DNA from 2 places in the Thioclava litoralis genome. Region 2 is predicted to be linked to the other one. Evidence: riboswitches for the same ligand, from Rfam matches in the RefSeq annotation. Region 2 holds a riboswitch; the other holds the start of a gene.
The links. Region 2 has a riboswitch for cobalamin ahead of RPE78_RS13080 (DUF1636 domain-containing protein). Riboswitches for the same ligand answer to the same signal wherever they lie in the genome.

Region 1: another riboswitch for cobalamin. It lies ahead of RPE78_RS15515 (ABC transporter substrate-binding protein); the one in region 2 lies ahead of RPE78_RS13080 (DUF1636 domain-containing protein).

What each region holds. Positions count from the first base shown of each region.
Region 1 is NZ_CP135444.1:412,774-419,604, reverse strand. Features, by position in the region: gene RPE78_RS15535 (cytochrome ubiquinol oxidase subunit I) at 1-53, opposite strand, end outside; gene RPE78_RS15530 (pseudoazurin) at 521-955, opposite strand; gene RPE78_RS15525 (ABC transporter ATP-binding protein) at 966-1,727, opposite strand; gene RPE78_RS15520 (FecCD family ABC transporter permease) at 1,727-2,734, opposite strand; gene RPE78_RS15515 (ABC transporter substrate-binding protein) at 2,755-3,783, opposite strand; cobalamin riboswitch at 3,884-4,082, opposite strand; gene RPE78_RS15510 (FUSC family protein) at 4,331-6,349, shown strand; gene RPE78_RS15505 (D-amino acid dehydrogenase) at 6,483-6,831, shown strand, end outside.
Region 2 is NZ_CP135443.1:2,652,154-2,658,984, reverse strand. Features, by position in the region: gene RPE78_RS13105 (propanediol utilization protein) at 1-467, shown strand, start outside; gene cbiB (adenosylcobinamide-phosphate synthase CbiB) at 467-1,405, shown strand; gene cobD (threonine-phosphate decarboxylase CobD) at 1,433-2,407, shown strand; gene RPE78_RS13090 (cobyric acid synthase) at 2,387-3,832, opposite strand; gene cobO (cob(I)yrinic acid a,c-diamide adenosyltransferase) at 4,144-4,782, opposite strand; cobalamin riboswitch at 4,821-5,032, shown strand; gene RPE78_RS13080 (DUF1636 domain-containing protein) at 5,123-5,491, shown strand; gene cobW (cobalamin biosynthesis protein CobW) at 5,495-6,538, shown strand; gene cobN (cobaltochelatase subunit CobN) at 6,542-6,831, shown strand, end outside.

The sequences.
Region 1 (6,831 bases), on a different replicon from region 2:
ATCAGCGCGAAATCCATCCGCGAGATCAGGACACTGAGTGGATCTGGTTGCATCGCAACGCCTTTTGCTGTGGCAGCGCCCATAGCCCTTGGCCGAGGCCGGAAAAGGCCCTCATGCCCGATATCAGGAAACAACGCCGCATTTGCTGACGCGCCCGTTCCTAAACCCGCAGTGCAAGGCGCGGCATTGGACAAATTGTCCAATGCTGAATACATCTTTTCGCGCGGCACATATCGGGGTTTACGTTTTGTTAATAACAACTTGCCTGACGGTCTTCATGCAGGAAATGAATAGATATGCGCCTTGAAGGAAATTGGTGGGGATTCAGTAAAATAAAGATGTTTCAATGCCCTATGGTAAAATCCTCATCTCAGGTTTTAACTGTAATTTAACCATTTCGCGCTGATCCCTCTCGCGGCAGAGAAACCAAAGGCCCCATACGTACACAAAAGCGCCAAGCGGATCGCCTCCGCTTGACGCCAGCTAACCTGTCAGGACCAATCCCGCTTGCCGTCCATGACTAGCGCGACAGGATCTCCTCGAAACGCTCTCTGGCGCGGCGCGGAATGGTGTCGGGCAGGGTCTGGGGCAAGGGGTCGACCGTTTCCCCGACATCGATCACCATGACCATTCCCATCGCGTAGTGCGGCGTGCATTTGATGCCATAGCGCCCCGCCACATCAAAGCGCACGGTCTCTTCTTTCGAGAGCGGCCCCAGAAACGGAGTTGCGCCTTGGGGGAGCATTTCCTTGATCGAAGCCGCGTTATGGCCCTTTTGTGTGGGCACGAAATGCACGCTGTCGCCAAGGGCGATTGTCAGATGATCCGGCTCATAGACCATTGCCCCTCCCGCGCCGCGGTTCAGCATCTTGACCTCATGGGTTTCGGCCATCACGGCATCGGGCAATAGCAGCGCCGCCACCGCGATACATCCAATAATTGCACAATATTTCAATATACTATCCTCATAATGCCTGTATAAAATGCAGCAAGGGCCTGCCGTCCGGATCGCGGATATGCTGCGCCTCGACCCCGAAGCAGCCGCGCAGATGGTCCAGCGTCAGGACCTCGGACGGGGGGCCGATCGCGCGCAGTCGACCGTGCTCCAGCAAGGCGACCCTATCACAGCCGAACGCCTGATTGAGATCATGCAGCGCGATCACCCGCGTCACCGGCAATGCCCGCACCAAGCCCATAAGGGCCAGTTGATGGCGGATATCCAGATGGTTTGTCGGCTCGTCCAGAAGCAGTAACTCGGGGGTCTGCGCCAATGCCCGTGCGATATGCACCCGCTGCCTCTCGCCCCCCGACAGGCTATGCCAGAGACGGTCCTCCATGCCCTGCATATCCAGCGCCGCCAAGGCCTTGGCCACATGCGCGTCGTCCTGCGCGGTCCAGCCCCGCAAGGGCGACAGAAAGGGGATGCGTCCCAATTCGACCGCTTCGCGCACCCGCAAACGGTCGGTGGTTTCGGCCTGCTGTTCGACAAAGGCGATCTTCTGCGCTCGCGCCCGTGCCGAGATCCTGTGCAATGGCACTGCGCCAAAACGGATCTCGCCCGAGGCGGGTTTGCCCAAGCCCGCCATAAGCCGCATCAGGGTGGATTTCCCCGACCCGTTCGGGCCGATCAGGCCCAGACATTCCCCCGGCTCCAGTTGCAGGGTGATCGCGTGCAGCAGCGGCGTGCGATGCGCCTTGGCGCAAACATTCTCGAGATGCAGGACCATCAGCGCGCGCCCCGCATCAGGATCAGGGCAAAGGCCGGTGCCCCGACCAGCGCCGTCACCACACCGATGGGCAGCACCTGCCCCGGAACGATGATGCGGGCCAGAATATCCGCCGCCACCAGAAACACCGCCCCCGCCAGCGCCGAGGCCGGCACAAGGCGCTGGTGGCGGGTGCCGACCAGAAAGCGCATCGCATGCGGAACCACCAGCCCGACAAAGCCGATCGCCCCTACTTTGGCCACCAGAACCCCCACCATCACCGCTGTGACCGTGATCAGCAAGCCGCGTGTCCTGCGGATATCCACCCCCAACGAGGCCGCGCTCTCGGCACCGAAGGTAAAGGCATCCAGTGCACGCCGGTACCAAAGGCATAGCCCGACGCCCAGACAGGTCACGAAGACCGCCGGGGCCACGTCCTCCCAGCGCACGCCCGACAGATTGCCCATCAGCCAGAACATGATGCCGCGCGCCTGTTCGGCATTGGCAGAGCGGGCAATGATGAAGGCGGTGAGCGCGTTGAACATCTGGCTCCCCGCGATCCCCGCCAGAATGATGGCCGCCGCCCCCTGATTGCCGCGCCCGCCGCCCGGAATGGCATGGGCCAGCGCCACCACCGCCCCGAAGGCGGCCAGCGCCCCGACCAATGCCCCCGCAGACATCGACACGGCGCCCGCGCCGATACCCGCCACGCTGACAAGCACCGCACCGGTCGAAGCCCCTGCCGAAAGCCCCATCAGATAGGGATCGGCCAGAGGGTTCCGCAAAAGCGCCTGCAAGACCACCCCCGTCAAGGCCAGCCCCGCCCCGCAACTGGCGGCGACAATGGCGCGGGGCAGACGGTAGCTCCAGATGATACCGGCATCGATGCGGTCCAGCGGATAGCCCGCCTGCCACAGATGATTGGCCAGAACCTTATAGACGGTGGCCAGCGGCAGGCGGGTCTCGCCAATGGCCGCCCCTGTCAGCACAGTGCCCGCAAGGACCAGCGCGATCCCCCCCCAGACCATCCAAGGCGCGGCGGAGGCGCTCATTCGAAGGTCATATCCGAAAGCGCTTGCGACAGGCTGTCGAGCCCGTAGATGCTGCGCATGGTCGCGCTCATCGCATGGGCATCCATGACCACGATATGCCCCTCCCGCACGGCTTTCATCTGGCTTGCCACAGGGTCGGTCTTCAGAAAGTCCATCTTGGCCGCGACATCATCGGCGGGGAAGCGGCGCCGGTCCATTTTGGCGATCACGATCACATCCGGATCCGCTTTGGCAATGGTCTCCCAACCGACGGTAGGCCATTCCTCGTCCGACTCGATCACATTACGGATGCCGAGTTTACCCATCATATAGCCCGGCGCACCAAGACGACCGGCCACATAGGGGTCCAGCTCCAGATCCGCCGAGGAGAACCAGAAAACGGCCGACAGACCTTCGGGCAGGTCCAGCGCCTGCGCGCGCGCCACGGCTTGGGCTTCTGTCGCCTGCAACGCCGATACCAATGTCCGGCCTGCGGGCTGCACGTTGAAAATCTCGGCAAGCTGGGTGATCCCTTTATAGACCTGCTCGGGGGCAAAGGCCCCGACCCGCGTGCCGTCGCCACCGGTCGAATTGTCCTTGGTGTCGCAATCGGCGGGCATGATATAGGTGTTGATCCCGACATCGTCGAACATCTCGCGCGTGCCGACAATACCGCTCGGCCCGACATGCCATTCATATTGCACCGCAACAAGATCCGGCTTCTGCGCCAGAACACTCTCGAAACTGGGATCGTTATCGGCCAGACGCGGGATCGTCGCATTGACATCGGCAAATTGCGGCAGCACCGGATTGAACCACACCGAGGTGCCCTTGACCTTTCCTGCCAGCCCCAGCGAATAGAGGATCTCGGTCGCCGACTGTCCGATCGTCACCGCGCGCTCCGGTGCCGCCTCGATCGTGAGGCGTTTGCCGCAATTTTCCAGCACCAGCGGATACTGCGTAGCCCCCGTCTGTGCTGGCGTTTGCGCCCAAAGCGGCGTGCTGCCCAAAAGCAGTGCCAGACCGGCCGGTAAAATCAATCTCATATGCCCAATTCCTTCAGAAGGACCGGAAAGCACCATATGGGATGACGGATCCGCCGCCCCGCAGGGCGAAGGGAGACAACCCACCGACACACCCCGTCCGGTTTGAAAATCCGATGTCGGCAGGTCTCCTGACTGGCGCCTCATCGCCATACCGCCCTTCCCAAAGCAGTCGATGCCTGCCTCAGTGGATTCCGGTCCGGCTCTTCGCCTACAGTTGCGGGGGCAGTTCCGGTTCCCGTAGTCCCACGGGGCGGATTCCCTATTATATCCTCTCGGATACCGACGCGATGTGTTTGTCACCCCCGCGCCCCGAGGTCAAGCGGCCAAAGCCCCCAACTGCACGATGCCGCTCTCTGCGCGCCAAATGCCGCAAGGAGCCGCCCGCAAGGGGCGCTTGCACGCAATCCGCCCCGAACCGCCAGCTGTTGCACCAAGGCCAGCCCGACCTTCCCAGTCCCTGCGCGACAGTTTTGCCCATTTAATTCCCCGCGCTTGCAGCCTAAAATGGCAGCAAGACTGCCTAAAGCCTAAAGGGAGCATTCCGCGCATGGCCTCGCCGTTTTTTACCGGACCGGAGAATGGCAGGCCGCCGTCTCCCGCCGCCCATCGTTCGCTGATCTACCGTATGGCGCGGCGGCTCGAGGGATATTCCATCGGCATGGTGCCGGAATTCATTGGTGTCGCCGAAGGGTTGCGCGCCTCGCTGGCCTTTGCGGTGATGGTGCTGACCGCCGCCGCCAGCGGCGAGCCGAAACTGCTTTGGGCGGCATTCGCAGCGTTCTGGGTCTGCCTCTGCGATCCGGGCGGGCGCGACCGGACCCGTATCCGCGCAATGGGCGCCTTCGTGGCCGCCGGAACCCTTGCCGCCTTTCTCGGTGCGGCCAGCGCGGGGCTTGGCCCGCTTTATGCCAGCCTGACGCTGATCCCGCTGATCTTCCTGCCGGCATTGGGCGGCATCTTCGGACCAAGCGGGGCCCAATCGGGCACGCTCATCTGTGTGGTGGGCGGGGTCGCCGTCGGGTTTCCCAATGATCCGGTCGCCTCGCTCCATCTGGCGGGGGCGTTCCTCGTGGGCGGGATCTGGGCGCTGGTGTTCAGTTTCTGGATCTGGAAGCTGCGTTCGCAGGGGCCTGCACGGCGCGCGATCGCTTCGGTTTTCACCCGTCTGGCCGAGATGAACAGCGCCATGGCCGCACGTCTGGGCCGCGAAGAGATCCTCGGGGCGGCAGAACCCGAATACCGTCGCGCGCTGCGGGCCGCCATCGAACGCGCGCGCGGCACGATCCTTGGTCTGGGCAATGGCCATACCCAGTTCATGGCAGAACTGGGCAGCGCCGACCGGATCTTTGCGTCCATGATTGCCCTTGACCATATGCTCAGCGATCCGTTGAGCCCCGAGGAAGAAGCCCCCCTTCGCGAACAGTTGGCCCGTATCGGCGCCCTGCTCAGCGAGGCGCAGATGCAATCCATGACCCGCCATCCCCATCCCGAGCGGCTGGTCTGGGAAGCCGAGGACCTTGCCCGCGCTGCCGACCGCGCCGGTGCGCGCAGTCAGGCCGTGGTGCGCAATCTGGCCGAAGCCTTCCTGCGTTTTGCCGAACATCTGCGCGGCGACAGCCTGTCGGGCAGCGCGCCGCAGCAGGACGGCACGCCGCGCCCAAGCTGGCGGCAGATCCCCGATGCGACCTTGCGCCATGCCCTGCGTCTGACGGTGGCAGTGGTGGTGACCTATCTGGTCTGTGTGGCGCTGGAGATGAAGTATTTCTACTGGGCCACGATGGCCACCATTGTGGTGCTACAGCCCGCGCTCTCGACCACATGGCCGCGCATGCTGGAACGGGTGCTCGGCTCGATTACGGGGGGGCTTTTTGCCGCTGGCCTGTTGGCCCTGTCGCCGGGGCAACTGCCCCTTCTGGCCGTCATTATCCCGACATCCGCAATCACCATCGCGTTCAAACGGGTCAATTATACGATCTTCACCATCGGGGTCAGCGCGCTCTTCGTGTTGGTGACCGAGCTGGTCATGCCCAATCACGGCATTGCCCTCTCGCGGGCGCTGGACAATATTCTGGGGTCGGTCATCGCCTTTATCGTTGGGGCGACCCTCTGGCCCGGACGCGCCGAGCCGCATTTCCGCGATATTCTGGCGCAGGCCGTGCAGGCGAATATGGATTATGCCGCCGCCGCCGTGGGCAGCACGAGCCTGCCCGAGCCGGTCGATGCGCTGCGTCGTCAGGCCGGACTGGAAAGCACCAATGCCGAGACCATCCGCCAGCGCAAGCTGATGGAAGGGCGGCGCGGTGCCGACCAGTTGAACGCGGCGGGCGATGTTCTGGGGGCATTGCGGGTGCTGGCGGGGGCGGTGACCACCCATGCGCTGATCTCGCCCGAAGCCGATCCCGAGAAAGAGCATCTGCTCCGGCAGACCGCGCAGTCTTTCGCCGATGCCATCCGCCATGCGGGCGATGCCTCCCTGCCCGCTTTGCCCGCGCAGACCTCGCCCACGGACCTCCGCAAGGCGCTTGAGTTGCTGCAAAACCGGCTTGACCTCTATCTGAAAGCCTGAGCGGCGCCTTTTTGCTAGGCAAACGTCCGACCCTCTCCCTGCAAATCCGGCGATCACGCCGGATTTCTCTCGCCATCGGCCCGCCGGAGGCGAAGATACGCCCGAGAAACCGCGGATATCTGGGGCAAGGGCGATGAGAATTCTGGTGATCGGGGCAGGTGTGATCGGCACGACCAGCGCATGGGCGCTGCAAGAGCAAGGCCATGATGTCTGCCTGATCGAGCGCCAAAGCACCGCCGCCGAGGGCACATCCCACGCCAATGCGGGGATGATCACCCCCGGCTATACCGCGCCGTGGCCCGCCCCCAAAATCTGGCGCAAACTGCCCAGATGGCTGTTACAGACCCACACGCCTTTCGCGATATCCCCCCCTCTGTCGCGCCGTGATCTGCGCTGGATGCTGGCCAGCCTGCGCCAGTGCCGCGCAAAATGCTACACGGCCAATATTCAGGCCATGATGGCCCTGTCGGTCTATAGTCAGG
Region 2 (6,831 bases):
TTGTCGAACCCGCAGCGCAGCTTTGGGCCTCGCGCTTAGGGCAGGGGCTGGTGCCGCTTCCGGCCCCGCCGCCGATGCGCATCATTGGCGGGCTCTGGGGTGGGCCCGAACGGACCGATCCGGCAGATAGCCACTTTGCCGATCTCTGCGATCTGGTGCCACAATGGCACGGCGCGGCGCAGCGGGGCGACTTGCCGGAGATTGCCCGTCTGGCATCGTTGAGTGCGGCGCGCACGGCAGCCATCCGGGGCCCGACCGCCGATCCTACCGCACAGATTGCAAGCCAGCTTTCCTGCCTCGGCTATCTGCGCGCGCATACCGGTTCTGCCCGTGGGCTGATCCTCGAGCGGACGGCGCCGCCTGCGCAACGTCAGGCGGCACATGACAAATTGCGTGCGGCAGGATATGGGCGGGTGATGGAATTCACCCTTGGGGCCATGTCGCCGCAAGACGGGCGGAGAGAATGATGACAGGCGCGCTTTTGATGGTGATCGGGCTGGTGGCGGATGGCCTCTTTGGCTGGCCGCAGGCCGTGTTCCGCCGCATCGGTCATCCGGTCACATGGATCGGGGCCCTGATCAGCGCGCTCGAGCCGCGTCTGAACCGGTGCCACTGGTCCGACCGGCAGCGGTTCTGGGGCGGGGTGACGACCTCTGCTCTGGTGATCGGGGTCACCACGGGCATGGCCTGTCTGGTGCAATGGATGCTGCCCGAGACGTGGATCGGCACGCTTTTGCTGGGGCTATGCGCGTGGCCGCTGATCGCGGCGCGTTCGATGTATAGCCATGTGGCCGCTGTGGCGCGCCCGCTTTGTGCGGGCGATCTGCCGCAGGCACGGATTGCGGTGTCGATGATCGTCGGGCGCGATCCCTCCCGTCTGGACAGGGCGGGGGTCGCCCGTGCCGCCCTCGAGAGCCTCGCCGAGAACACCTCCGACGGGATTGTGGCACCGGTCTTCTGGGGTGTCGTGCTGGGCCTGCCGGGGATTGCGGCCTATAAGGCGATCAATACGCTGGATTCCATGATCGGCCATCGCAACGCGCGGTATGAGTGGTTTGGCAAATTTGCGGCACGGCTGGATGATCTGGTCAATCTTGCGCCTGCACGGCTGAGCGGGGGGCTTTTTGCGCTGGTTTCCGTGCCGATGCGCGCGCTGCGGGTGATGCGCCGTGATGCGGGGCTGCACCGTTCGCCCAATGCGGGCTGGCCCGAAGCCGCTTTGGCCGCAGGGCTTCAGGTGCGCCTGTCCGGTCCGCGCATCTATGGCACCCATATGGCCGACGAGCCTTTCGTGAATGCCGCGGCCCCCGATCCCGTGCCGCAGGATCTGCAACGCGGATTGCGGCTTTATCTGCGGGCGATGGGGCTTATGGGGCTCTGTCTTCTTGCTCTGGCCTTTGTCTGAAACGGCCCCTGTTCTGAAAGGTATCCTATGCGCGATCACGGCGGAAATCTCGATCAGGCGATGGCCATATTCGGGGGCGATGACTGGATCGATCTCTCGACCGGCATCAATCGCGTGCCTTATCCCGTGCCCGCGCTGCCGTCGCGGGCCTATACCGATCTGCCGACGCGCAGCGCGATGGAGGGCCTTCTGGCCGTGGCGCGCCGGACCTATGGCCTGAAAGACGCCGCGATTGCCGCGCTGGCCGGTGCGCAGGCCGCCATCCAGACCCTGCCGCATATCATCGGCGGGCCGAAACGGGCGCGGGTGCTTGGCCCGACCTATAACGAACATGCTGCCAGCCTGCGACAGGCGGGCTGGGAGGTGCAGGAGGTCACCACGATCGCAGAGCTGCGCGGGGCCGATCTGGCGGTTGTGGTCAACCCCAACAACCCCGACGGGCAGAGCCATCCCGCCACGACATTGCTGGCGCTGCGTCAGGAGGTCGGCGCGCTGGTGGTCGATGAAAGCTTTGCCGATCCGCGCCCCGATCTGTCAGTGGTGGCCCATCTTGGTGCGCCGGATCTGTTCGTGCTGCGGTCCTTCGGGAAATTCTACGGTCTGGCTGGGCTGCGCCTGGGCTTTGTGCTGGGGGCAGAGGCCCAGATTGCGCAGATCCGGCAGATGGCGGGTCCTTGGCCGGTTTGCGGTGCGGCGCTGGCGATCGGGCAGCAGGCGCTGGCCGATACCCGCTGGCAGCAACAGACCTGCGCGCGGCTGCATGAGGATGTCATCCGTATGGACAGCCTCGCACAGCGCGCGGGCTGGCAACGGGCGGGCGGGGCCGAACTGTTCCGGCTATACGAGACCCCCGATGCCACAGGCGCGCAGACCCGCCTTGCACGCGCGCGCATCTGGAGCCGGATTTTCCCGTGGCATCCGCGCTGGATCAGGCTGGGCCTGCCCGGTTCCGCGCAGGAATGGGCACGGCTGGAGGCGGTCCTAACGGGCGAGGGCCAGTAGCCCCGCCACATCCAGATGCGCTTCCAGATGGTCGGCAAGCCGGTCAAGCGTCGCCTCGACCAGCGCGCCGTGATTCATGCCGCTAGACTGTGCCCCCAGCGCGCGCAGCCATGCGCTGCGGAACCCGTCATCACCGAACATCCCGTGCAGATAGCTGCCGCTGACCCGTCCATCCGCCGATATCGCCCCCTCGGGCGTGCCCTCGACATAGGCAAAGGGGCGCGCCCTGTCGGGGCCATCACTGCGCCCGATATGGATTTCATAGCCGGAAAACATCGCGCCCGAGGTGGCATGACGGGCGCTGACGCGGGTCAGGCGCTTTTGCGCCACCATCTGCGTATCGACCTCCAGAAAGCCCAGCCCCGCCTCGGTGCCCGCAGGCCCTTCCAGCCCGTGCGGGTCCTGAATGCTGCGGCCAAGCATCTGGTATCCCCCGCAAATCCCCAGAATATGCCCGCCGCGCCGCAGATGGGCCTGCAGGTCGATATCCCAGCCTTGCGCGCGCAGGAAGGCCAGATCGCCGCGCGTCGATTTCGATCCGGGCAGAATCACCAGATCGGTGTCTCCGGGCAGGGCCTGACCGGCCCGCAGGATCGAGACCTGAACCGAAGGCTCCTGCATCAGGGGGTCGAGATCATCGAAATTGGCAATGCGCGACAGCCCCAGACAGACCACTTTCAGCCCCGCCCCTTGCGAGACTTTCGGCAGGTCCAGCGCATCCTCGGCAGGGAGGCGACCGGCCTCGGCAAACCACGGCAGAACGCCGAACCCGCGCCATCCGGTACGTGTCTCGATTAGCCGGTAGCCCTCATCGAAAAGCCGTGGATCTCCGCGGAACTTGTTGATCAGGAAGCCGGCAATCTGCGCCGCATCCTGCGCGGACAGAACGGCCTGCGTGCCCACGATCTGCGCGATGACCCCGCCGCGGTCAATATCGCCCGCCAGCACCACCGGCACATCCGCGGCACAAGCAAAGCCCATATTGGCAATGTCATTGGCGCGCAGATTGACCTCGGCAGGGCTGCCCGCGCCCTCGACGATCACCAGATCATGGCGGGCGCGCAAACGGTTGAAACTGTCCAGAACCGCGCCCATCAGGGACGGTTTCAGCGCGGCATAGTCCCGCGCGCGCACGGTGGTCAGGCGCTGGCCCTGCACCACGACCTGCGATCCCGTCTCGCTTTCGGGCTTGAGCAGGACAGGGTTCATATCGGTGACGGGCTCCAGCCCGCAGGCCAGTGCCTGAAGCGCCTGCGCCCGACCGATTTCGCCACCATCCGCCGTGACCGCTGCGTTATTGGACATGTTCTGCGGCTTGAACGGGGCCACCGTCAGCCCGCGCCGCCGTGCGGCCCTGCAAAGCCCTGCCACCAGCATCGATTTGCCGACATTGGAGCCCGCGCCCTGAATCATCAGCGCCACCATCACGCAGCCCTCCGGCCTGTCACGTCACGCTGCGCCGCGCCAGGGCAGCCCCGTCCCCAAGCCGCCGAGCACGGGCGGGACTGCACCGCATCTCGACCAAGACAGTGGCAGCTGGCTTCGGGAAATGCGGTGCGCCCACCTTCTGCCAGCTTCGGGACCCTGCCGAATGTGGCAGGAGCATCATGGCGTAACATCGTTAAAATAACCTTGTTTTCCCTCATCCCGAAAGCCCCGCATGTAAACTGGTCCGGCAGGGCTTCCCAAGGACGATGCGTCAAGCAAGCCTTTTCGCAAAAACGGCCCGCGATCGTTCAGAATTCCACGCCTTTCTGGCCCTTGATCCCCGAGCGGAACGGGTGCTTGACCAAGGTCATCTCGGTGACCAGATCGGCGACCTCGATCAGCGCGTCCTTGGCATTGCGCCCCGTCAGCGCCACATGGGTCATCGGCGGTTTCTCGTCGCGCAGGAAGGTCACGACCTCGTCGATATCCAGATAGTCATAGCGCAGCGCGATATTGATCTCGTCCAGCAGCACGAAACGGATTTCCGGATTGCGGATCAGCTCTTTCGCTTTTTCCCACCCGCGCTTGGCCATCGCGACATCTCGGGCGCGGTCCTGCGTTTCCCAAGTGAAACCTTCCCCCATCGCGTAGAACTGGCAGATATTGGAGAAATGCTCTTCGATCAGACGACGTTCGCCCGTATCCCATGCGCCCTTGATGAACTGCACGACAGCGCAGGGCATTTCATGGGCGATACAGCGCAAGATCATCCCGAAACCGGCAGAGGATTTGCCCTTACCTGCGCCGGTATTGACGATGATCAGACCTTTTTCGCCTTCCTTGGTGGCCATGATCTTGTCACGGGCGGCCTTCTTCTTGGCCATCTTGCTGGCATGGCGGTCGGCCATATCTTCGGGCGAGTGGGTCGTTTGCGATGTCTCGGGCATCGGGATCTCCTTCCTTGACAAAGGCGGGGCACTCACGTCTTTTAGCCCTGCGTTCAGGTTCCTGTCTATGACAGGTGAAAAGGGAATGCGATAGGGACGGTGCGACACGGTCCCAAGCGCAGCCGCCCCCGCGACCGTGACCGAAGAGGCCGCATGCCACTGGAGCCATCCGGGAAGGCGCGACCGGCAGGAGGAGACTCTCTTCCTGACTTCGCAAGCCGGGAGACCTGCCTGAGACGCGGATGAGAACGGGCGATCGGGGTGTGTCGTGGCCGGACGGAAGGGGAAACCGGTGGTTTCGGCTTTCGGCCAGTGCTATGCGCCCTGTAAGGGAGAGCATATGACAGATGTAACCGTGACAATCTGCACCACCTGCCGCCGCGCAGGGGACGAGGCCGATCCGCGTCCGGGAACGCGGTTGCATCAGGCGCTGCAGCACGCCGACCTGCCGCAGGGCGTAAAGGTGCGGGCTGCCGAATGTCTTTCGGCCTGCACGCGGTCCTGTTCGATGGTTCTGGCCGGAGGGGCGCAGCGTTGGACCTATGTCTATGGCGATCTCGATCCCGATCTGCATCTTGAGGATATCCTTAGCGGGATCCGCGCCTATAAGGACACCACCGATGGTCTGGTGCCTTGGCGCGCACGCCCGGTAATCTTTCGCAAACAATCCATTGCGCGTATTCCGCCGCAAAATGATCCGCAGGAGTGATCAATGACCAATCTCGCAAAGGTTCCGGTAACGGTTGTCACAGGGTTTCTGGGCGCGGGCAAAACCACGCTGATCCGCCATCTGATGCAAAACCCGCAAGGCCGCCGTCTGGCCGTGCTGGTCAATGAATTCGGCACCGCAGGGGTGGATGGGGATATCCTCAAATCCTGCGCCGATGAAAACTGCCCCGAGAATAACATCCTCGAACTGGCCAATGGCTGCATCTGCTGCACCGTGGCCGATGAATTCATTCCCACCATCGAACGCCTACTGGCGCTGCCTGAAACCCCCGACCATATCCTGATCGAGACCTCGGGGTTGGCGCTGCCCAAACCGCTTCTGAAAGCCTTCGACTGGCCTGCGATCCGTTCGCGGATCACGGTGGACGGGGTGATCGCGCTGGCGGATGCCGAGGCTGTCGCCTCCGGCCAGTTCGCGCCCGATCTGGGAGCGGTCGATGCACAGCGCGCCGCCGATCCCTCGCTTGATCATGAAACGCCGCTGTCGGAGGTCTTCGAGGACCAGATCGCCTGCGCCGATATCGTGCTTCTGTCCAAAGCCGATCTGGCGGGCGAAGAGGGGCTGGCAAAAGCCCGTGCCGTCATCGAGGCCGAGGCCCCGCGCAAGCTGCCGATCCTGCCGATGACCGAAGGCGAAATCGACCCGCAGGTTATCTTGGGGCTGAATGCGGCGGCGGAAGACGACCTTGAGGCGCGCCCGTCCCATCATGACGGCCACCACGACCATGAACATGACGATTTCGACACGATTGTCGTGGATCTGGGCGAGATCGAGGATATCGCAGGGCTTGAGGCACGCATGATCGCGATGGCGGGGGATCTCAATATCCTGCGGATGAAAGGCTATCTGGCGGTGAAGGGCAAGCCGATGCGCTATCTGGTGCAGGCGGTGGGCACCCGCCTGCGCGGCCAGTTCGACCAGCCTTGGGGCAGCCGTCCGCGTGCCTCGCAGCTGGTGGTGATTGCCGAGCATGATCATATCGACCGTGCGGCGATCGAAACCGCTTTGGGACTGGTATCGGCCTAAATCATGCATGTCGTCTTTCGCGAAACTCACGGGCTTGATCAATCCGATCAGCCGCAGGATCTGGCGCAGGCCCCTGCGGATCTGGTGGTGCTGTCCTTTTCCGATAGTGATCTGGGCGCGTTCGCGGCAGGCTGGAAACGTGCGCAGGGGGGCAGCCCGCTGCCCTCTTGCCGACTGGCCAATCTGGTCGCGCTGAAACATCCGCTTTCGGTCGATACCTATGTCGAACAGACCCTTTCGGGGGCGAAGGGCGTGCTTGTGCGGTTGATTGGTGGCGAAAGCTACTGGCCTTA